Regions from separate parts of the Streptomyces sp. M92 genome, predicted to be linked through region 2. Evidence: riboswitches for the same ligand, from Rfam matches in the RefSeq annotation. Region 2 holds a riboswitch; each other region holds the start of a gene.
The links. Region 2 has a riboswitch for cobalamin ahead of M6G08_RS14270 (ribonucleoside-diphosphate reductase subunit alpha). Riboswitches for the same ligand answer to the same signal wherever they lie in the genome.

Region 1 (7,474 bases), 790 kb from region 2:
CTGCTGCGCCGGGCCGGGGTCGACGCCGAGCGGCTGGACTCCGGCTGCTGCGGGCTGGCCGGCAACTTCGGTTTCGAGCGGGGCCACCTGGACGTCAGCGAGGCGTGCGCGGAGCGGGTGCTGCTGCCGCGGCTGCGGGAGGAGGACGAGGCGACGGTCGTCCTCGCCGACGGGTTCAGCTGCCGCACGCAGATCCACGAGTTCGACAGCGGCGGCCACGAGGGCGTGCACCTGGCGGAGCTGCTGGCCTCGGCGCTGCCCCGGCCCGCCGGGGACACCGACGTCCCGGGCAGCGCGTACGGCACCGCGCCGGGCGCCCGGCCCGCGGCGCCGGGGCGGCGGGCGAAGGCGCTGGCGGTGGCGGGCACGGGGCTGGCGGCCGTCGGTTCGGCGGTGGCCCTGGGCCGGGCCCTGCGGCACCGCTGACGGCCGCGCCCCGGCGTCCGGACGGCGGTGACCTCCGGAGGCCGGGGGCGGCTCCGGAGGTCACCGGCGGTGGACGGTTCCTTCTCGACGGTCCTTCAGGCGGCCTGGTCCTGGCGGCTGGCCAGGGCCCAGATGACGAAGACGTCGATCGCCATCATGATCACGGACCAGACGGGCGAGTACGGCAGGAACAGGAACTGGGCGATCAGGCTGAGCGAGGCGAGGAAGATGCCCGCGAAGCGTGCCCAGGCCATGTCCTTGAGCAGGCCGACCCCGGTGACGAGGACCAGTGCGCCCAGGATGACGTGGATGACGCCCCAGCCCGTCAGGTTCAGTTCGTAGACGTAGCTGCCGACGCGGGCGTACACGTCGTCCTCGGCGATGGCCGCGATGCCCTGCAGGACGGCGAGGGCGCCGTTCAGCAGCAGCAGTACGCCCGCGAAGACGACGCCGCCGGTCACCCAGCCGCTGGAACGGTCCGCGGACCGCGGGGTGCCGGTGCCGTGCGTCGGCCTGCCGGGAGAAGGTGCGGCGTGCTGGCTCATGAGCGGAGTCCTTTCTGCGTGTCCCCCGTACGGACCTGCGCCCGTCGGCACCCCGAGGCGCCGACAGGTCATTCGAGCCTGCGGCCACCCGCTCCGCCCGGCCATGCGGGCCCGCCGAACGGGTGAATACGACGCACGACCGCGCCCTGCCGCCCGGTCCCCGGGACGGACGGCGTGCGCGTGCGGGCCCGGGGCGCCTCGCGTTTACTGAGCCGCACATGCGAACGCTCGGGAGGGACCGGGCGCGGTGGACGGAGGAGGGCCCGTGACGACGCAGCCCGCGCCGGCCAACGCGGTGCCGGGCCGGGCCGAGCAGTCCCTGCGCCGCACCCTGCTCAGCCCCGGCTATCTGCGGCTGTTGCCGCTGTGCGTGCTGCTGGGGGTGCCCATCGCACTGGCCTGCTTCTTCTTCGTCGGGCTGCAGCACGAGCTCCAGCACTGGGTGTGGACGGCGCTGCCCGAGGCGGTGGGGTACGACGCCCCGCCCTGGTGGTGGCCACTGCCCGCGCTGGTGCTGGCGGGGCTGATCCTGGCGCCGATCGTGACCCGGATGCCGGGCGGCGGCGGTCATCTGCCGGTGAACGGGCTGGGCGGCGCGCCCGTCGGCCCTCGTGCGCTGCCCGGCGCCGTCCTGGCCGCGCTGGCCACGCTGCCGCTCGGGGTGGTGCTGGGACCGGAGGCGCCGCTGATGGCCGTGGGCAGCGGGCTCGCCCTGCTGGCGGTGCGGCGGGCGGGCGCGGCCGGGGACCCGAAGGCGAGCGCGGTCCTCGCCACGGCCGGCTCCACCGCCGCGATCTCCACCATTCTCGGCGGTCCGGTGGCCGCGGCCGTGCTGCTGATCGAGGGGGCCGGGCTCGGCGGCGCCCAGCTGGTCGCCCTGCTGCTGCCCTGTCTGCTGGCCAGCGCGACGGGCGCCCTGGTCTTCACCGGCTTCGGCCAGTGGACCGGTCTGAAGATCGGCGCCCTCACGCTGCACGACCTGCCGCCGGGCGCCAATCCGGACGCCGGGGACTTCCTCTGGGGCATCCCCACGGCGGCGCTGATCGCCGTGCTGATCACGCTGGGCCGCGGGCTGGGCCGGCGCACGGTCTCCTGGACGCGGGAGCGCACGGCCGTCCGCACCGTCGCCTGCGCCACGGCGGTCGGCGTCTGCGTCAGCGCGTACGCCCTGATCACCGGCCGCTCCCCGGCCGAGGCTGCGCTGTCCGGGCAGGCCACGCTCGCCGAGCTCGCCGCGCACCCGCACGCCTGGTCGGTGGGCGCGCTGGTGGCGCTGGTCGCGTGCAAGGGGCTGGCCTGGGGCATCGCGCTGGGCAGTCTGCGCGGCGGCCCGATCTTCCCGGCGGTGCTGCTGGGCACGGCGACGGCCCTGGCCTGCTCCGGCCTGCCCGGCTTCGGTACGACGCCGGCCCTCGCCCTCGGCATCTCCGCCGCGGCGGCCGCGGTGACGGGGCTGCCGCTGGCCAGCGCCGTGCTGGCGGTACTGCTGATGGGCGGCGACGCGCACGACCAGATGCCGCTGATCGTCACCGGGTCGGTGGTCGCCTTCATCGTCGCCCAGGTGGCCCGCCGGACCGAGCCGGGCGCGGACACCGACGGCGGACCGGCGGCCGGAGCGGGCACGGGGACGGACACCGACGGCGGACCGGCGGCCGGAGCGGGGCGGTGAGGGGCCGGTCGGCAGGGTGGCGGGCGGTGCGGCCCTGGGGGGTGCGGGCCGGGGCCACGGCGGTCGTGGTCACGGCGTACTTCCTCCTCCCCCTCGACCGTCTGGGCCCGCAGCGCCCCCTGCTGAGCTGGCTGCTGTTCGCCCTGGTCCTGACGGTCGTGGCCGTGCTGCTGCTCCGGCAGATCCGGCACGTACTGGTCGACCGGCCGGACTCCCGGCCCGGCATGGTCCTCTCCCTGCTGATCGTCCTGTCCGTGCACGTCTTCTCGGCCACCTACTACGCCCTCGCCAAGCAGCCCGGCGAGTTCACCGGGCTGCACACCCGGGTCGACGCCCTGTACTTCACCGTCGTCACCCTGGCGACCGTCGGGTACGGCGACATCACCCCGCGGGGCCAGTCGGCGCGGATCGTGACGGTCCTGCAGATCGCGTACAGCTTCGTGTTCCTGACCGCCGCCGCGACCGCGCTGACGCAGCGGATGCGCGACACGGTGCTGCGGCGCACGGGCCGGGGCCGGTCCGGCTCGCAGGACGGCTGAGGGGTGCGCGCGCCCGCCGGGCGGGAGGCCCGCTTGTCACCACCCTCGTGGGAGCACTACCGTCGTCACGCCTTGGTGAACGGGAAATCCGGTGTGATGCCGGTGCGGCCCTCGCCACTGTGAATCGGGAAGTCCGGCTCCGGCCCTCGCGGGCAGCCACTGGATCGCTTGCGATCCGGGAAGGCGGAGCACGGGCGGTGGTACCCGTAAGCCAGGAGACCGGCCAAGGCGCGTCGTCCATCCACGAGGTGCTGGAGAGGGTCTGCCGAGTCATGCACATAGCCGAGGGCTTTCTGCCTCCGGCGCACGCGATCGCCTGGGGTGTCGCGTCCGCGCCGTTCGTCGTCCACGGAGTACGGTCACTCACCCGTGAGGTCAGGGAACACCCGGAGAGCACCTTGCTCCTCGGCGCCTCCGGGGCCTTCACGTTCGTCCTGTCGGCCCTGAAACTGCCGTCCGTCACCGGGAGTTGCTCCCATCCGACCGGCACCGGTCTGGGCGCGATCCTCTTCCGGCCGCCGGTCATGGCGGTGCTGGGCACCATCACCCTGCTCTTCCAGGCGCTGCTGCTCGCGCACGGCGGGCTGACCACGCTCGGCGCCAACGTCTTCTCCATGGCGGTCGTCGGCCCCTGGGCCGGGTACGGCGTCTACCGGCTGCTGCGCCGCTGCGACGTGCCGCTGATGGTCACCGTCTTCTGCGGGGCGTTCGTCGCCGACCTGTCCACGTACTGCGTCACGAGCGTGCAGCTGGCGCTGGCCTTCCCCGACCCGGGCAGTGGATTCCTGGGCTCGCTCGGCAAGTTCGGGTCCGTCTTCGCCGTCACGCAGATCCCGCTCGCGGTGAGCGAGGGCCTGCTCACGGTGCTCGTGATGCGGCTGCTGGTGCAGTCCAGCAAGGGGGAACTGACCCGGCTGGGCGTGCTGCCGACGAAGCCGGGGACCGCGGGGTCCGAGGAGACCGAGGGACAGGCGGTGGCCCGATGAGCCGGAACGCCAGGATCAACGCCCTGCTGCTGCTCGCCGTGGCGGCACTCGCGGTGCTGCCGCTGGCGCTGGGACTCGGCGACCACAAGGAGGAGCCGTTCGCCGGGGCCGACGCGGAGGCGGAGACGGCGATCACCGAGATCGAGCCGGAGTACGAGCCGTGGTTCTCGCCGCTGTACGAACCGCCCTCGGGGGAGGTCGAGTCGGCCCTGTTCGCCCTGCAGGCCGCGATCGGCGCGGGCGTGCTGGCGTACTACTTCGGGCTGCGCCGGGGGCGGCGGCAGGGCGCGGAGCGGGCGACCGCGGCGGCTGTGCGGGACGCTCCCGAGGGGGACTGAGTGCTGCCGATCGACGCGGCGGCGCACAGCAGTCGCTGGCGTCGCCGTCATCCCGTGGACAAGGCCGTGCTGGGGCTCGGGCTGACCGTGCTGGCGGTCACGCTGCCGCCCTGGCCGGGTGCGGCGCTGGTGGTGGTCACGGCGCTCGCCGTGCTGCTGGGGCCGGCGGGGGTGCCCGGGCGCGGGCTGTGGCGGGCGTACCGGGTGCCGCTGGGCTTCTGCGTGACGGGGGCGCTGCCGCTGCTCGTTCAGATCGGCGGTCCGGACGGGTTCCTGACGGCGGCGGACGGCGGGCCGGTGCGCGCCGGCGAGCTGCTGCTGCGCACCTCGGCGGCCTCGCTCGGGGTGCTGCTGTTCGCGTTCACCACGCCGATGTCCGACCTGCTGCCCCGGCTGGTGCGGGCCGGGGTGCCGGCGCCGGTGGTGGATGTGGCGCTGGTGACGTACCGCATGAGTTTCCTGCTGCTGGACTCCGTGCGCCGGGTGCGGCAGGCGCAGGCGGCGCGGCTGGGGCACACCACCCGGGCCGCGGCCTGGCGTTCGCTCGGCGGGCTCGGCGCCACGGCGTTCGTGCGGTCCTTCGACCGGGCGGCGCGGCTGCAGAGCGGGCTCGCCGGGCGCGGCTACGACGGCACCCTGCGGGTCCTGGTGCCCGAGGCCCGCGTCTCGGTGCCGTTCACCGCGGCGAGCGTGGCGCTGCTGGCGGCGCTGGCCGCCCTCACCCTCGTACTGGAAGGACCCCTGTCGTGAACGAGCCGGAGGCGGCCCTGGTGGCCCTGCGGGGCGTGTCCTTCGCCTACGAGGAGGGGCCGGACGTGCTGACCGGCCTGGACTTCGCGGTGCGCGAGGGGCGCGCGCTCGCGCTGCTGGGCCGCAACGGCAGCGGCAAGACCACGTTGATGCGGCTGCTCAGCGGCGGACTGAGGCCGCGCGCCGGGCGGTTGACGCTCGACGGGGAGCCGGTGGCGTACGACCGCCGGGGGCTCACCCGGCTGCGGACCACCGTGCAGCTGGTGGTGCAGGACCCGGACGACCAGCTCTTCGCGGCGTCCGTCGCGCAGGACGTGTCCTTCGGACCGCTGAATCTCGGACTGTCCGACGCTGATGTCCGCTCCCGGGTCGGGGAGGCGCTCGCCGCCCTGGACATCGCCCGGCTGGCCGACCGGCCCACCCATCTGCTGTCGTACGGGCAGCGCAAGCGGGCCGCGATCGCCGGAGCCGTGGCGATGCGGCCGCGGGTGCTGATCCTCGACGAGCCGACCGCCGGGCTCGATCCGGACGGGCAGGAGCGGCTGCTCGCCACCCTGGACCGGCTCCGCGCGGGCGGCACGACGGTGGTGATGGCCACCCACGACGTCGACCTCGCCCTGCGCTGGTCGGACGACGCCGCGCTGCTCACGCCCGCCGGTGTGCACACCGGCCCGACGGCCGCGACGCTGGCCCGCACGGAACTGCTGCGGCAGGCCGGGCTGCGCCTGCCGTGGGGCGTCGCGGCGGCTCGCGTGCTGCGCGCGCGGGGGCTGCTGGCGGACTCGGCGACGGGTCCCCGTACCGCGGAGGAGCTGGCGGCGCTGACCGAGTGACGCGAGCTGCCCGGGGTCAGTGTGACGCGTCGCAGAAGGCCGCGTCCGGTGTCTCGGCCGGCCTCTCCCCGGGGCGCTGCCGGGCGCGGCGGCCGGGCAGCACCGCGAGGACGATCAGGGTGCCGGCGGCCATGATGACGCCGCCGGCGAGGCTGGTCACCGACACTCCGTGGGCGAAGGCCTGGTTCACCGCGTCAGCCATGGTCCGGGCCTGCTCGGGTCCGGCTTCCGGACTGGTCGCGAGCCGCTCGGCGACGGCCAGCCCGCCGCCCACGGAGTCCTGGGCGGTGTCCAGGGCGGCGGCCGGGAGGCGGTCGCCCACCAGGCCGGCGAGTTCGTCGCGGTAGGCGGTGCCGAGCAGGGAGCCCAGCACGGCGATGCCCAGCGAGCCGCCCAGCTCCAGCGCGGTGTCGTTGGCGCCGCCGCCGACACCCAGCTCGCTCTCCGGGAAGGAGCCCATGATGGTGTCGGTGGCCGGGGAGACGCTCAGTCCGATCGCGAGGCCGAGCAGCAGCATCGGGGCGAGGAAGTCGGCGTAGCCGGAGTCCTTCTCGATGAGGACCAGCAGGAAGACACCGACGGTGCCGATCACCATGCCGGAGCCCACCATCGCCTTGACGCCCAGCCTCGGGGTCAGCTTGCCGGTCAGCGCTGCGCCGGCGAAGACGGCGCCCGCCAGCGGCAGCAGCCGTACGCCGGTCTCCAGCGCGCCGTAGCCGAGGACGAACTGCAGGAACTGCGTGGCGTAGTAGATGGCGCCGTAGGTGCCGAAGAAGAAGAACAGCACGGCGAGCATGGAGCCGCTGAAGGGGCGCAGCAGGAACCTGCGCACGTCCAGCATCGGGTGCGGGTGGCGCAGCTCCCAGAGCACGAAGGCCACCAGGCCGACGCCTGCGGCGACGGCCGCGGTGACCGGACCGGCACCCCAGCCGAAGTGCGGGCCTTCGATGGTCGCGTAGACGAGGCTGCCGACGGAGACGATGGACAGCAGCCCGCCGACGTAGTCGATCCGGCCCATGCCGGCCGCCCTGGACGGTGGGACGAGGGCGAGCGCGCCGAGGACGGCGACGACGGCGATGGGGACATTGACCAGGAAGGTGGAGCCCCAGGCGTGGTCCTCCAGGAGCCGGCCCGCGACCAGCGGGCCGACCGCGATGGCGAGCCCCGAGGTGGCGGTCCAGGCCGTGATGGCGCGGGCCCGCTCCCCCTTGGGGAAGACCGCGACCAGCAGGGACAGTGTGGCCGGCATGACGACGGCGGCACCGACGCCCATGATCGCCCGCGCCGCGATGACCAGCCCGGTCTCGTCCACCAGGCTGCCCATCACCGAGCCGCCCGCGAAGACCAGCAGACCGGTGACGAGGGCGCCGCGGCGGCTGTACTTGTCG
Region 2 (7,474 bases):
GGAACCGGCGGCGGTCGGCCTGGGTCTCCAGACGGTCGATCGACTCGACCGAGTCCATCCACTTGAAGCAGAACTCGGCCTTCTCGCGGATCGAGGGGATGTTCTCCACGGCCGCGAAGGCGGCGGCCCGGTCGTCCGGGTCGGGCAGGTAGGTGTCCAGCAGCGTCAGGTAGAACTGGACGTGCACGGCCTCCTCGAAGAGCTGCCGGGACAGGTACAGCCGCGCCTCGGGGGAGTTGATGTGCTTGTAGAGCGTCAGCACCAGGTTGTTCGCCACGATCGAGTCACCGGTGGCGAAGAAGGCCACCAGCCGGCCGATCAGGTGCTGCTCCTCGGGGCTCAGCTTCGCGAGGTCGGCGACGTCCGAGTGGAGGTCGACCTCCTCCACGTGCCAGGTGTTCTTGATGGCGTCCCGGTAGCGCTCGTAGAAGTCCGGGTAGCGCATGGGGCGCAGGGTCAGCTCGAAGCCCGGGTCGAGCAGGTTCTTCGTGGTCGGGATCTCGGTGGTCATTACTGGCAGGCCTCGCAGGACTCGGGGTTTTCCAGGGAGCAGGCGACCGCTTCGGGGTCGGGGGTCTGCTGGGCGGGCACGGTGGCCCGGGCGGCGGCGCGGGCGATGCGGGTCGCCGGGCGCGAGCGCAGGTAGTACGTGGTCTTCAGACCCTGCTTCCAGGCGTACGCGTACATCGAGGAGAGCTTCCCGATGGTCGGCGTCTCCAGGAACAGGTTCAGCGACTGGGCCTGGTCGAGGTACGGGGTGCGGGCGGCGGCCATGTCGATCAGGCCGCGCTGCGGGATCTCCCAGGCGGTGCGGTACAGCGCGCGGACGCCCTCGGGGATCCAGGTGAAGCCCTGCACCGAGCCGTTCGCCTCGCGCAGCGCCTCGCGGGTGCGGGCGTCCCACACGCCGAGCCGCTTGAGGTCGTCCACCAGGTAGGAGTTGACCTGGAGGAACTCGCCGGACAGCGTTTCGCGCTTGAACAGGTTGGACACCTGCGGCTCGATGCACTCGTAGGCGCCCACGATGGAGGCGATGGTCGCGGTCGGGGCGATCGCCAGGAGCAGGGAGTTGCGCAGTCCGGTGGTGGCCATGCGCTCGCGCAGCGCCGCCCAGCGCTCGGGCCAGGCGTGTTCGACGCCGTAGTGGTCGGGGTGCAGCACGCCCCGGGCGGTGCGGGTCTTCTCCCAGGCCGGCAGCGGGCCGTTGCGTTCCGCGAGGTCGGCGGAGGTCTCGTAGGCGGCGAGCATGATCCGCTCGGCGATGCGGGTGGAGAGCGACTTGGCCTCGGGGGAGTCGAAGGGCAGCCGGAGCCGGAAGAAGACGTCCTGGAGGCCCATGGCGCCGAGGCCGACCGGACGCCAGCGGGCGTTGGAGCGGCCCGCCTGCTCGGTCGGGTAGAAGTTGATGTCGACGACCCGGTCCAGGAAGGTGACGGCGGTGCGGACGGTGGCGTCCAGCCGCTCCCAGTCGATGTCGCCTGCCGTCCGGTCGACGAACGCGCCGAGGTTGACCGACCCCAGGTTGCAGACCGCCGTCTCGCCGTCGTCCGTGACCTCCAGGATCTCCGTGCAGAGGTTGGAGGAGTGGACGACGTGGCCCGGCTCGGCGGTCTGGTTGGCGGTGCGGTTGGCGGTGTCCTTGAAGGTCATCCAGCCGTTGCCGGTCTGCGCGAGGGTGCGCATCATGCGGCCGTACAGCTCACGGGCGGGCAGCGTCCTGCGGGCGAGCCCGGCCGCCTCCGCCTCGCGGTACGCGGCGTCGAACTCCTCGCCCCACAGGTCGACCAGCTCGGGCACGTCGGCGGGCGAGAACAGCGACCAGGGTCCGTCGGCGTCCACCCGGCGCATGAACTCGTCCGGTACCCAGTGCGCGAGGTTCAGGTTGTGCGTGCGGCGGGCGTCCTCGCCGGTGTTGTCCCGCAGCTCCAGGAACTCCTCGACGTCCGCGTGCCAGGTCTCCAGGTAGACCGCGGCCGCGCCCTTGCGCCGGCCGCCCTGGTTCACGGCGGCGACCGAGGCGTCCAGCGTCTTCAGGAACGGGACGATGCCGTTGGAGTGGCCGTTGGTGCCGCGGATCAGGGAGCCGCGGGAGCGGATGCGGGAGTAGGCGATGCCGATGCCGCCGGCGTGCTTGGAGAGGTTGGCGACCTGGTGGTAGCGGTCGTAGATGGAGTCCAGCTCGTCCTTGGGGGAGTCCAGGAGGTAGCAGGACGACATCTGGGCGTGCCGGGTGCCGGAGTTGAAGAGGGTGGGGGAGGAGGGCAGGTAGTCGAGGCGGCTCATCAGGCCGTAGAGCGCGGCCACCTCGTCCACGGAGCGGGCGGTGTCGTCCTCGGCGAGTCCGGCGGCGACGCGGAGCATGAAGTGCTGGGGGGTCTCGACGACCTTGCGGGTGATCGGGTGCCGGAGCAGGTAGCGGCTGTACACGGTGCGCAGACCGAAGTAGCCGAAGCGGTCGTCGGCGGCCGGGTCGACCAGCCCGTCCAGGCGTTCCCCGTGCAGTCGTACGAACGCGGCGGTGCGGTCGGCGATCAGGCCCTCGCGGTGGCCGGTGGCGACCGAGCCGCTGAAGGAGGTGACGCCCTGCGAGGCGGCCTCGGCACGGATGCCGATGGTCAGCAGACGGGCGGCGAGCCGCGAGTAGACCGGGTCCTCGGAGATGAGTCCGGCCGCCGCCTCGGTGGCGAGCTCGCGCAGCTCGGCCTCGTCCGCGCGGGCCGAGCGGCCGCGCAGCGCGGCGGCGGCGACCCGGCCGGGGTCGGCGTCGGGGAGGTCGGCGGTCAGGTCCGTCAGGGTCCGCAGCAGCGCGGCACCGGGTCCGTCGGGTTCCCCGGTCGCCGTCACCGGGGACGCTGAAGCCGGATCGGCTGGCGCGATGGTCACGTGGAGCACTCCCTCGCTCGGCACGGGGCCTGGCGGAGGGCAGGGGGCAGCTCACGAGCGCGCACGGCGGTCGCGTCCACCGGCCCACTCCACGAGGCCCGGACGTCATGGCACCCGGGCCAGGGCGGCCGGGCGCACCGTCGGCAGGTCCTCGGACTGGACAAGCGTGGGGATGCGCGCGAAAGCGCACGGACACACGCAAGTACACCGTTGCGGGACAGTTCCGGATTCACACCGGATTCCCCTGCGGCGACAGCGAGCATGAGCATACATCTTGTGCCGACCGGCGCGAGCACCCCCAGATGTTGTGTCCCGGTGTCGTGTCGCGGTACGGGTGCCAGTGCCCCGGTACGACAACGGGCCGCCGGATTCCTCCGGCGGCCCGCATCGGTACGAGGGTCAGTGCGAGGAGCCCGCCGTGGCCGGCGGCAGCTCCACCTGGACGCCCGGGTCGCCCGCGTCCGCCGTGTAGTCGTCCGGCTTCGTCTCGTCGACGCCGTCGGGTGCCTTGACCGCCCGCAGGACGAAGGTGAGGACCACCGTGACCAGAACGTTCAGCACGAAGGCGGTGAGGCCGATGTAGCCGATCTCGCCGATGCCGGGGATCTCGTCGGACGAGCCGCCGAAGTGCTTCTGCGTCGGCGAGGCGACGCCGTACGCGGCGACCGTGCCGTAGACCATGCCGACCGCCCAGCCGCCGAGCAGCGCCCAGCGGTGGAACCAGCGGGTGAACAGACCGCCCACCAGGGCCGGGAAGGTCTGCAGGATCCAGATGCCGCCCAGCAGCTGGAAGTTGATCGCGACCGTCTTGTCCATGCCCAGGACGAAGACCAGCGCACCCACCTTCACCAGCAGGGACGTCAGCTTGGAGACCTTCGTCTCCTGGGCCGGGGTGGCGTCCGGCTTGATGAAGTCCTTGTAGATGTTGCGGGTGAAGAGGTTCGCGGCCGCGATCGACATGATCGCCGCCGGGACCAGCGCGCCGATGCCGATCGCCGCGAAGGCCACGCCCGCGAACCAGTCCGGGAACATGTTCTCGAACAGCTGCGGGATCGCCAGCTGCCCGTTCTCCACCGTCACCCCGGCCGCGATCGCCATGAAGCCGAGCAGCGCCAGCAGGCCCAGCATCAGCGAGTACAGCGGCAGGATGGTGGTGTTGCGGCGGATCACCTCACGGCTGCGCGAGGACAGCGTCGCGGTGATCGAGTGCGGATACATGAAGAGCGCGAGCGCCGAGCCGAGCGCCAGGGTGGCGTACGTCCACTGGCCGCCGTGGTCCGGTACCAGACCGCCCTTGCCGGCCTCGGTGAACTTGTCGTTCGCCGAGGCGAAGATGTCGTCGAAGCCGCCGAGCTTGATCGGGATGTAGATGATCGCCACCGCGATCACGATGTAGATCAGCGTGTCCTTGACGAACGCGATCAGCGCGGGCGCCCGCAGTCCCGACGAGTAGGTGTACGCCGCCAGCACACCGAAGGCGATCAGCAGCGGCAGGTCCTTGACGAACCAGTTGGTGTCCTCGCCGCCGCCGACGCCCATCACGTCCAGCACGGCCTGGATGCCGACCAGTTGCAGCGCGATGTACGGCATCGTGGCGAGGATGCCGGTGACGGCGACCGCCAACGACAGTCCCTTCGAGCCGAACCGGCCGCGCACGAAGTCCGAGGTCGTCACGTACCCGTGCTTGTGGGAGACCGACCACAGGCGGGGCAGGAAGGTGAAGATCAGCGGGTAGACCAGGATCGTGTACGGCACCGCGAAGAAGCCGGCCGCGCCCGCCGCGTAGATCGCCGCCGGGACGGCCACGAAGGTGTACGCCGTGTACAGGTCGCCGCCGAGGAGGAACCAGGTGACCCAGGTGCCGAAGGAGCGGCCGCCGAGACCCCACTCGTCGAGGCTGTGCTCGTTCTCGGCCTTGCGCCAGCGGGCCGCCATGAAGCCCATGGCGGTGACGAGTACGAAGAAGAAGATGAAGACGGCGAGCGCGACGCCGTTCACGCCGTCGTTCACCGGGAACCGCCTTCCCGGCGGGCGCGCTGGTCACGCTGCCACAGCTTGTAGGCGACCATCGTCAGCGCGGTGGAGATGATCACCCACGCCATCTGGTACCAGTAGAAGAAGGGGATGCCGATGAAGGCCGGGTCGGACTTGGCGTACGAACCGACCCAGAGCATGGCGACGAACGGTGCGAGAAGGCAGAGGCCGATGACGACGCGCACCGGCGTCACCACCGGTTCTCTGTTCTGTGGTGGGGCTTGTGACATGCGGCGGCTCCGTCCCCTCGCTGATCACCTCGTGGCAGTGCGCACGAAATGTAGGTGACGGGTTCAGGACAGCGGAAGCCCTCGTCCGTATATCGGTCCTCAAACGCAATGTCGGGGGCCTGTGGGCGGGCTTGGTCTAGTCCTGGGGCCGCTTGAGGCGGGCGACGAACTTGTAGCGGTCGCCCCGGTAGACCGAGCGCACCCACTCCACCGGCTGGCCCGTCCGGTCCTGCGAGTGCCGGGAGAGCATCAGCATCGGCAGGCCCACGTCGGTGCCGAGCAGCCCGGCCTCGCGCGGGGTGGCCAGGGAGGTCTCGATGGTCTCCTCCGCCTCGGCGAGATGGACGTCGTACACCTCGGCGAGCGCGGTGTAGAGGGACGTGTACTTCACCAGGGAGCGGCGCAGGGCCGGGAAGCGCTTCGCGCTGAGGTGGGTGGTCTCGATGGCCATCGGCTCGCCGTTGGCCATGCGCAGCCGCTCGATGCGCAGCACCCGTCCGCCGGCCGAGATGTCCAGCAGCCCGGCGAGCCGGTCGTCGGCGGTGATGTAGCCGATGTCCAGGAGCTGAGAGGTCGGTTCCAGGCCCTGGGCGCGCATGTCCTCGGTGTACGAGGTGAGTTGCAGGGCCTGCGACACCTTCGGCTTGGCGACGAAGGTGCCCTTGCCCTGGATGCGTTCGAGGCGGCCCTCGACGACCAGTTCCTGCAGGGCCTGGCGCACGGTCGTGCGCGAGGTGTCGAACTCCGCGGCCAGCGTGCGCTCCGGCGGGACCGGGGTGCCCGGGGCCTGGGTGCGGGTCATGTCGAGCAGGTGCTTCTTCAGGCGGTAGTACTTGGGCACGCGCGCGGTACGGACCGTCGTCCCACCCTCGTTCTCCGCACTGCTGACGTCGGTGCTCATGCTCTGCCTTCCCGGCTCCGGGTGCCGAAGCGACCGCTATCCCTGTCGGCCACGGCTCACATCGTGGCACGGCTCCGCGCCGGCATGGTCCGGCACGCTCCGTGATCCCTTCTGTATACCTCCGGGACCGTTGTTGGTCTAGTCCACAGCGCCGCTGGACGGTGCTGGTACGCGCGTTCGGAACCGTACCCGCATGTCATTCGATGGGCAGTGGTACACCCGGTCCCGGTCCGTCCGATCTGTCGCTTGCGCAATGAAAGGTCCCTGCATATCTCGGTCGCATCACGGACGCCGGGAGCGTGGTTGAACACCCTTGACAGCCCTATTGGTCTGGGCCAAGCTCCCCGTACTGGTCTACACCATTGGTCCAGGTCCCGGCCCCAGGAGCGGTACGCGTTCACGCTTGAACCGCAGGGAGGCAGGGGGGTTTGTGGCATCCCTGAGGAGGGTGGCGTGAAGCGCAAGCTGATAGCCGCGATCGGTATCGCGGGCATGATGGCATCCGTCGCGGCGTGCGGGGGCTCCGACGACAACGGTTCGTCCAACCAGGACCCGAAGGACCGCAAGGGCGAACTCACCGTCTGGCTCATGGTGGACGCCCAGAGCAGCTGGCCGGAACTGGTCAAGCAGGCCAATGACGAGTTCAACAAGAAGTACCCCGGCGTCAAGGTCAACGTCCAGTACCAGCAGTGGGCGGACAAGACCAAGAAGCTCGACGCAGCCCTGTCCGGCGACTCGTTCCCCGATGTGGTCGAGCTCGGCAACACCGAGACGATGACCTACATTCTCAATGGTGCCCTCGGCGAGGTCGACGCCAAGAAGTACGACAACTCGGACACTTGGATTGACGGTCTCGAGGACACCTGCACGTACGAGGGCAAGCTGTACTGCGTTCCGTACTACGCGGGTGCCCGCGTCGCCGTCTACAACAAGGACATGTTCAAGGCCGGCACCGGGTCGGACAAGCTGCCGACGACCGAGGCGGACCTGCTCAAGGCCCTCGACAAGGTCCAGAACAAGTACAAGGCGGACAACGCCTTCTCGGCGCTGTACCTGCCGGGCCGCTACTGGTACGCCGCCATGTCCTACGTGGCCGCGTACGGCGGCGAGATCGCCAAGTACGACGAGGGCAGCAAGGAGTGGAAGGCCACCCTGTCGACGCCGGAGGCGCAGAAGGGCATCCAGCACTTCATCGACCTGGTCAAGAAGTACAACCACGGCGACCAGACCAAGGACGAGCAGGACCACGCCAACGTCATGGCCAACGAGAAGACGGCCCTGCTCTACGGCAACGCCTGGGAGGCCGGCAGCGTCGTCGACTCGAAGACGAACGGCAACCCGAAGCTGGAAGGCAAGATCGCCACCGCGGGCATGCCCGGCCCGAACGGCAAGGCGCTGCCCTCCTTCATCGGCGGTTCCGACCTGG
Region 3 (7,474 bases), 3.1 Mb from region 2:
CGCGCGGGCCGCCAGCAGGTCCGTGTCGGCGGTCGACAACAACAGCACTGTGCTCATGCGGGCGCTCCCGGTGGAATGAAGGGCAGTCCTTGTGGCGCGCCGGACTCGATGAGCCGCCACAGCGCGTCCGTGTCCGCGTGGTGTTCGATCAGGTCGCCGAGCCGGTCGAGCTGCTCCTCACGCAGCGCGGCGAACGAGGTGTCGGGGGCCGGCACGAAGCGGCGGCCCGCGGCGGCGGCCACCTCGCGCAGGAACGCCCGCCGGAAGCCGTCCGACTCCAGCGAGCCGTGCCAGTGCGTGCCCCAGGTCTGGCCGACCCGGCAGCCGTCCAGGAAGGGTTCCCCGCCGGTCACTTCGGCGACCCCGTGATGGATCTCGTACCCCTCGACGTGCTCGCCGAGGGCCTTACCGACCGGCCGGGTGAGGGTCTTCTCGCGGGCGAACCGCACCCGTACGGGCAGCAGTCCGAGCCCGGCCACGTTCCCGGCACGCGACTCGACCTCGTCCTCGATGTGCTCGCCGAGCAGCTGGAAGCCGCCGCAGATGCCGAGGACGGGCCGCCGCGCGGCCACCCTGCGCGCGACGGCGTCCGCGAGCCCCCGCTCCCGCAGCCACTCCAGGGCCCGGACCGTCCCGCGCGTCCCCGGCACGATGACGAGATCCGCGTCGGCCAGCTCCTCCGGCCGGTCCACGAACCGCACCACGACACCGGGCTCGGCGGCCAGCGCGTCCACGTCCGTGAAGTTGGACATGAGCGGGACCGCGCAGACGGCGACCCGCAGCACGTCCTCGCCGACCGGCGGTGCGACGACCGACTCCCGCACCGTCCCGCGCAGGGAGACGCGGAGCCCGTCCTCCTCGTCGATGCCGAGCCCGTGCCGGAAGGGCAGGACGCCGTACGTGTGCCGCCCGGTGAGCCCGTGCAGCATCTCCAGCCCCGGCTCCAGCAGCGAGACGTCGCCCCGGAACTTGTTGACGAGGAACCCGGCGACCAGCGCCTGGTCCGCGGGCGCCAGCAGCGCCACCGTCCCGAAGAACGAGGCGAAGACCCCGCCCCGGTCGATGTCGCCCACCACCAGCACGGGCAGCCCGGCACCCCGGGCGATCCCCATGTTCACGATGTCGGTCCGGCGCAGGTTGATCTCGGCCGGACTGCCCGCCCCCTCGCAGATCACCGCGTCATACGTGCCCCGCAGCTCGGCCAGACAGTCCAGCACGGTGCCCAGCAGCTGCTGCTGCCGTCCGCCGTGGTAGCCGCGGGCGCTCATCTCGCCGACCGGCTTGCCGAGCAGCACGACCTGGCTGCTGCGCTCACCGCCCGGTTTCAGCAGCACCGGGTTCATCTGCGCGGCCGGCTCCACCCGGCAGGCCTGGGCCTGCATGGCCTGCGCCCGCCCGATCTCGGCGCCCTCGCGGGTCACGAACGAGTTGAGGGACATGTTCTGCGCCTTGAAGGGCGCGACCTTCACGCCCTGGCGCACCAGCCAGCGGCAGATCCCGGCGGTGACGACGCTCTTGCCCGCGTCGGAGGTGGTGCCGGCGACGAGGAGGCCACCGTTCATGACGTACGTCCCTTCTTGACGACCCCGCGGACGAGCAGCCGCGCGCCCGCGCACGCGCCGAGCGCCAGCCAGCCCACGCGCCGGGAGAGCCGCACGGCCCGCTCGATGTCGCCGGAACCGGCCCGTACGGGGCGTCCCGCCGCCCCGTTCAGGACGGGCCGGTGCTCGACCCGCCCGCCGTAGGAGAGCGTCCCGCCGAGCCGCACGCCCAGGGCGCCCGCGAACGAGGCCTCCACGGGGCCGGCGTTGGGACTCGGGTGCTGCGCGGCGTCGGCGCGCCAGGCCCGTACGGCACCCCGGGGATCGCCGCCGGCGGCGGTGGCCAGGGCGGCGGTGAGGCGGGCGCCCGGCCAGCCCGCGAGGTCGTCGAGCCGGGCCGAGGCCCAGCCGTAGCGGCGGTACCTGGGCGACTTGTGGCCGACCATCGCGTCCAGGGTGTTCACGGCCCGGAAGCCGACCAGTCCGGGCACCCCGCCCAACGCGCCCCACACCAGGGCGCCCACCACCGCGTCCGAGGTGTTCTCCGCGACGGACTCCACGACCGCCCGGGCGATCCCGTCGGCGTCCAGGGCCTGCGGGTCCCGGCCGCACAGGTGCGGCAGCCGCGCGCGGGCCGCCTCGACGTCACCGGCCTCCAGGGCGCGGCCCACCGCGCTCGCCTCGCGGGCGAGCGAGGTGCCGCCGACGACCGCCCAGGTGGCGGCGGCGGTCAGCGCGACGGAGGCGGCGGGGGAGTGGCGTACGGCGCGGCCGGCGGCCAGCCCGAGGGCGGCGGCGCCACCGGCGCACACGGCGGTGTGCAGCACGCCCCAGCCTCGGTGGTCACGCCACAGCAGCCGTTCCACGGCACCGGCGGCACGGCCGAACGCGGCGACCGGGTGTCCGCGGCGCGGGTCGCCGAGGAGGTGGTCACCGAGGAGGCCGGCGGCGGCGCCGTACGCGAAGACGCGTTCGGCGCGCACGGCTCAACCGGCCGTGGGGACGGGAAGGCGGAGAGTCTCGCTGGTGAGCCTGGAACGGCAGCCGCGCATGGCGATAGGTCCTCACTCAGGGTGTCCGCGCCCTGGTTAGAAGAGAACGGCGGTGGGAGTTCCTGGCTCCCGGGGATCGCTCCCCGGTCACAGTGGCGGGACCGCGCCGGATTCGCACCGGGCTTCCTCTCCAGCCGCCGCATTGGCTCCGGCAGTCCACCACGCCCCGCGAACACCCGTCAACTTGCCGTTGACCTGCGAGGCCAGGTGTGCTGAGGCCCACACCGTCGATAGTTGGCCATGCCCGCGACATCGGCGCTTTCTGGGCTCTTCCCCGGCGGGCGGGCTGGGAAGACTGGAGGGGATGGCAGCGCGTGTACGCGGGCGGGTGGCAGCGGCAGGGCGGCGGGTGAGGGGGCCGGGGCCGCGTGACGGCCGGTGGGCCGAAGGAGGTGGGTGCGATCGAAAGCGAACTGTCAGAGCACGCGTGGGTCACGAGCAGTTACACGGACGGGGGTGAGGCATGTGTCGAACTGGCCATGGGGAGCGGCCGTGTACTGATACGTGACTCGAAGCAACGTCGACACGCTGTGCTCGCCTTTCGTCACGCCTCGTGGTGTGGTTTTCTGGCGGGGCTTGTGGACCCGGATTCGCGCGGCGCCTGACCGCCGCGCGGGGGGACGGGAGGTACACGCATGGCAGACCGAATCAAGGGGACCGCTTCCGCGCGTGCGGGTTGGCCCGGCACGCGTGGGCACCGGATGACCGGGGCGGTGCCGCTGGCGCTCTTCTGCTCGGTGGCGGGGGTCCTCGCCGTCGGGCTCGGCGCGCTGGCGGCGTTCCTGGCGCCGAGCGGTGCGGCGCGCGGCACGGTGTGGCTGGTGGTGACCGCCGCGGTGGCCGTGGGCGCGGGGCTGTGGTGGGGGCTCACTCCCGTCACGGACCGCCTCCGCGTTCTGAACCGCGCTCTGACGGCCGTGGAGCCTCGGCGGCGCCACCACTGACGGGCTGGGCGGGCGCCGACGCGGCTCGGCCGCGCAGCGCCCTGCCGAGTCCGGCGCCCAGGGCGGTGAGGAGGGCCGCGCCGAAGGCGCCGATGGCGGCGGTGGTGAGGGGGGACGCGGGGCCGTGCGGCAGACTGGGCGCGACTCGTGTGGCGAGAGCCATGCTGAACAGCAGGATGCTCCCGCACGCCGTGCCCAGCAGAAGCCGGGTGGAGACCAGCCGGATCTCCCCGGCCACCCGGGCGTTCTCCACGTCGATGAGCGCCTCGGCCCATTCGGGTCGCTGCATGGCGTACGCCTTGAGCATGCAGTCGTCGAGCGGGGGAGGGCCCTGTTCCGCGTCACCGGATCCCCCCGGCGGGTCGGCGGTGGGACCGGTGCCGGCCGGCGCGCGCCACCGCTGCCACCACGCTCGTACTCCGAAGACCGTCATGGGGCCTCCCCCGTCTCGTGCCGGGCCGTCCCAGCCCGGATTCAGCTGTCGGCCAGGCTCTCCCTGACCTCGTCGAGCAACTCGATCACCCGAGCGCCGTCATATGCCTTGTCGCTGATGTCCTCGAAGGATTCCTGGTGGCGGGCGGTGAGTCCGAGGTCGTCACGGCTGGACAGGCCGCCGCCCGGGCCTTCGAGGTACAGCAGGTCGTCGTCGTCCTTGAACTCGAGCAGGATGAAGGACGTGGAGACACTGAAGTGGGCGCCGACGGAGAAGGGCAGCACCCGGATGGTGAGCCTCGGGTGTTCCATCAGCGACTTGAGGTGGTCCAGCTGCCGCCGCATCACCGCCGGGCCCCCGATCTGACGCCGCAGGGCCGCCTCGTCGAGGACGATGTCGATCTCCGGGCCGTCGTCGCTGTCGAAGAACCGCTCCTGGCGGGTGATGCGCAGCTCCACCTGCGGGCGCACCCGTGCTTCTTCCGTCAGCGTGGACATCAGCGCCGTGGCGTAGTCCTCCGTCTGCACCAGACCGGGCAGCACCACCGGGTTGTACATGCGGATCGTGTCCGCGGAACCCTCGTAGCCCAGGTAGAGGGCGTACGCGGGCGTCACGACCTCGCTGTACTGCACCCACCACGACACTCCCTTCGAGCCGCGGGCGGCCTCCTCCAGCTCCTCGACCCGAGCGGGGTCCGTGACCCCGTACAGCTGGAGCAGGGCCCTGAGGTCGGTGACGCTGAGGCTGACCGTGCCCTTCTCGATCCGGATCAGTTTGGAGAGTGACCATTCCAGCTGCTGCACGGCATCCCGTTGGGTCAGTCCGGCCTGATCGCGGGCTTTGCGCAGCTCGATTCGCAGCCTTCGTCGGTTGAGGCTCGGATCGATGTCCCTGGCCATGGTGCTCCCTGCCACATGTCGTCGTTGACCGGTCGGGTCGCCACCGTCGAAATAACAACTCTCGTTGAGAATAGGTTAGTTCGACACTGGCGACCAGAGGTGGTCAGTATGACATGTGTCTTTCCGGCAGGGTCACCTCGCTAGCCCGAACGCTGACGAAGCCGCTCGAAATGACACCAAAGGGATGTGCCTTCTGAGGGGAAAGTTGCTCGTGTGGCAGGACCGGAGCAGTGGGTCCTGCGTCGGCTACTGGAGGTCGACGAAAATTCACAAGCGGAAGCCGTCACACGCGGTTGACGGTGGGATTCCCTCCCAGGGGGGCACCGGAGCCGCAAGGTGCGCACGTCGCCGGTGTTGTCCGTGAAACGGGAACCGCCCCGCCCGGAGGCCGGTGGAGACCGGGTCCGGACGGGGCGGGCGAGTACGTGCGGGTGGGGCTCAGGCGACGATCAGATAGATGCCGTACGCCACCGCCGCCGCGCAGGCGGCGAAGCACGCGTAAGCGCCGGTGACCGCGAGGCCCGCGGAGCCTCCCTCGGCGGCGGCCCGCTCCTGGCGGGAGAGGCCGGCGATGCCGAGGGTGAACAGGCCCACCAGGGCCACGGTGGCCACGAGGCTGACCCCGAAGACGGAGCCGAGAGCTGCCCAGTCGATGCTCATGGAGGTTCGTTTCCTTCGTACCCGGGGCGCGGGCTCAGACGGTGGTGGCCGAGGGGGCCTTGGACTCGGACGACTCCGGCGACTCCGCCACGGAGGACGCGACGGCGGCCACCGGCTCCTCGGTCACGCCCGCCGGGGGCGGGGTCACGGCGGCCATCGCCTGGGTCACCACGCCGGACTGCTCGGGCTCGTCGGCGTCGATGACGTTGGTGTGGTCGACGACCTCGCGCCGGGAGAGCTTCCAGATGGCGGCGCTGGAGGCGACCAGGAAGACCGCGACCAGGGCGGTGCCCCAGTCACCCAGTCCGCAGACCCACTCGGCGATCGCGGCGACCAGGGCCGCGGCCGGCAGGGTCAGGCCCCAGGCGACGAACATCCGGGTGGCCGTGGACCAGCGGACCACGCCCCCCTTGCGGCCGAGGCCCGCGCCCATCACCGCGCCGGAGACCGAGTGCGTGGTGGAGAGGGAGAAGCCGAGGTGCGAGGAGGCCAGGATGACCGTCGCGGCGCTGGTCTGGGCGGCGAAGCCCTGCTGCGGCTGGAGGTCGGTCAGGCCCTTGCCCATGGTGCGGATGATGCGCCAGCCGCCGAGGTAGGTGCCGAGCGCGATGGCGATGCCCGCGGAGAGGATGACCCACATGGGCGGGTCGGAGTCGGGGGCGAGCGAGCCGCCGGCGACCAGGGCGAGGGTGATGATGCCCATCGTCTTCTGGGCGTCGTTGGTGCCGTGGGCCAGCGAGACCAGACCGGCGGAGGCGATCTGTCCGGCCCGGTAGCCCTTCGCGGCGGCCTTGCCGTCGGCCTTGCGGCCGAGCTTGTACGTCAGCCGTGCGCCGAGCATCGCCGCGACGCCCGCGACGAGCGGGGCGGCGATCGCGGGGATCAGCACCTTGGTGACGAGCGCGTCGCCGTTGACCGCGCCGACGCCCGCCGAAGCGACCGCGGCACCGATCAGGCCGCCCATGAGGGCGTGGGAGGAGCTGGACGGGAGCCCGACCAGCCAGGTCAGCAGGTTCCAGAGGATCGCGCCGACCAGGGCGGCGAAGATGACCTCGGGACGGATGCCGGTCTCGTCCACGAGACCCTTGGAGATCGTGTTGGCGACCTCCACGGAGAGGAAGGCGCCGACAAGGTTGAGGACGGCGGACATCGCCACCGCCACCTTGGGCTTGAGCGCACCGGTCGAAATGGTCGTTGCCATCGCGTTGGCGGTGTCGTGGAAACCGTTCGTGAAATCGAACGCGAGAGCGGTCACCACCACAATCGCGAGGATCAGCGAGAAGCTTTCCATTTACCCAGGCAATCGTTCGAGGTCATTGGCTGGACGAACGTAGGTAACCATGGTGAACGGAAGATGAACTGAGCAGGGCGCCACGGTGACCGGAACCGGCGCCACCGCCTCCCTCCGCGTGTCCGCCCCGATGCTCTCCGGAGACGTGCCTGGCAGGATCGCCGCGACGCCGGTCGGCGGTGGCCAAAACGGGCCCGGAGCGGGCGGGGAGGAGACGGTGACTGTGACGTATTCGCGGGCCGCAGGGGCGGCCGGACGAACGGAACCGGAAGAGGAACGGGACCGGAGGGCGGCCTGGGCGGCGCTCGTCGCCGCGGCCCGGCGGACGGTGGCGGACGGGCTGGTGGTCGGCACCTCGGGCAACGTCTCGGTGCGCGTCGGCGACACGGTGCTGGTCACCCCTTCGGGTGTGTCCTACGACCGTCTGGCCCCCGAGGACATCACCGGCGTCGACCTCGACGGCCGGCAGGTGCTCGGCACCCTCGTCCCCACCAGCGAACTGCCCATGCACCTCGCCGTCTACCGAGCCACCGACGCCCGCGCCGTCGTCCACACCCACGCCGTGCACGCCACGGCCGTCTCCCTGCTCGTCCCCGAGCTCCCGCCGGTCCACTACATGACCGCGGCGCTCGGCGGCCCCGTCCGCGTCGCCCC

Region 1: it holds a riboswitch for cobalamin, as region 2 does, so the genes downstream of both, M6G08_RS17685 (energy-coupling factor ABC transporter permease) here and M6G08_RS14270 (ribonucleoside-diphosphate reductase subunit alpha) in region 2, are expected to answer to the same signal.
Region 3: it holds a riboswitch for cobalamin, as region 2 does, so the genes downstream of both, M6G08_RS00305 (cobalamin biosynthesis protein) here and M6G08_RS14270 (ribonucleoside-diphosphate reductase subunit alpha) in region 2, are expected to answer to the same signal.

The regions. Positions count from the first base shown of each region.
Region 1 covers NZ_CP101137.1:3,894,446-3,901,919, reverse strand. The annotation lists gene M6G08_RS17705 (FAD-binding and (Fe-S)-binding domain-containing protein) at 1-426, shown strand, start outside; gene M6G08_RS17700 (DUF7144 family membrane protein) at 522-971, opposite strand; gene M6G08_RS17695 (chloride channel protein) at 1,237-2,640, shown strand; gene M6G08_RS17690 (potassium channel family protein) at 2,667-3,179, shown strand; cobalamin riboswitch at 3,236-3,421, shown strand; gene M6G08_RS17685 (energy-coupling factor ABC transporter permease) at 3,452-4,165, shown strand; gene M6G08_RS17680 (energy-coupling factor ABC transporter substrate-binding protein) at 4,162-4,503, shown strand; gene cbiQ (cobalt ECF transporter T component CbiQ) at 4,504-5,253, shown strand; gene M6G08_RS17670 (energy-coupling factor ABC transporter ATP-binding protein, CbiO family) at 5,250-6,086, shown strand; gene M6G08_RS17665 (MFS transporter) at 6,103-7,474, opposite strand, start outside.
Region 2 covers NZ_CP101137.1:3,104,564-3,112,037, forward strand. The annotation lists gene M6G08_RS14265 (ribonucleotide-diphosphate reductase subunit beta) at 1-511, opposite strand, end outside; gene M6G08_RS14270 (ribonucleoside-diphosphate reductase subunit alpha) at 511-2,883, opposite strand; cobalamin riboswitch at 3,009-3,152, opposite strand; gene mctP (monocarboxylate uptake permease MctP) at 3,283-4,893, opposite strand; gene M6G08_RS14280 (DUF3311 domain-containing protein) at 4,890-5,147, opposite strand; gene M6G08_RS14285 (GntR family transcriptional regulator) at 5,284-6,048, opposite strand; gene M6G08_RS14290 (sugar ABC transporter substrate-binding protein) at 6,502-7,474, shown strand, end outside.
Region 3 covers NZ_CP101137.1:53,456-60,929, reverse strand. The annotation lists gene cobN (cobaltochelatase subunit CobN) at 1-57, opposite strand, end outside; gene M6G08_RS00310 (cobyric acid synthase) at 54-1,562, opposite strand; gene M6G08_RS00305 (cobalamin biosynthesis protein) at 1,559-2,524, opposite strand; cobalamin riboswitch at 2,631-2,769, opposite strand; gene M6G08_RS00300 (DUF397 domain-containing protein) at 2,962-3,198, shown strand; gene M6G08_RS00295 (hypothetical protein) at 3,229-3,537, shown strand; gene M6G08_RS00290 (hypothetical protein) at 3,470-3,970, opposite strand; gene M6G08_RS00285 (helix-turn-helix domain-containing protein) at 4,012-4,869, opposite strand; gene M6G08_RS00280 (hypothetical protein) at 5,308-5,529, opposite strand; gene M6G08_RS00275 (inorganic phosphate transporter) at 5,564-6,820, opposite strand; gene M6G08_RS00270 (class II aldolase/adducin family protein) at 7,044-7,474, shown strand, end outside.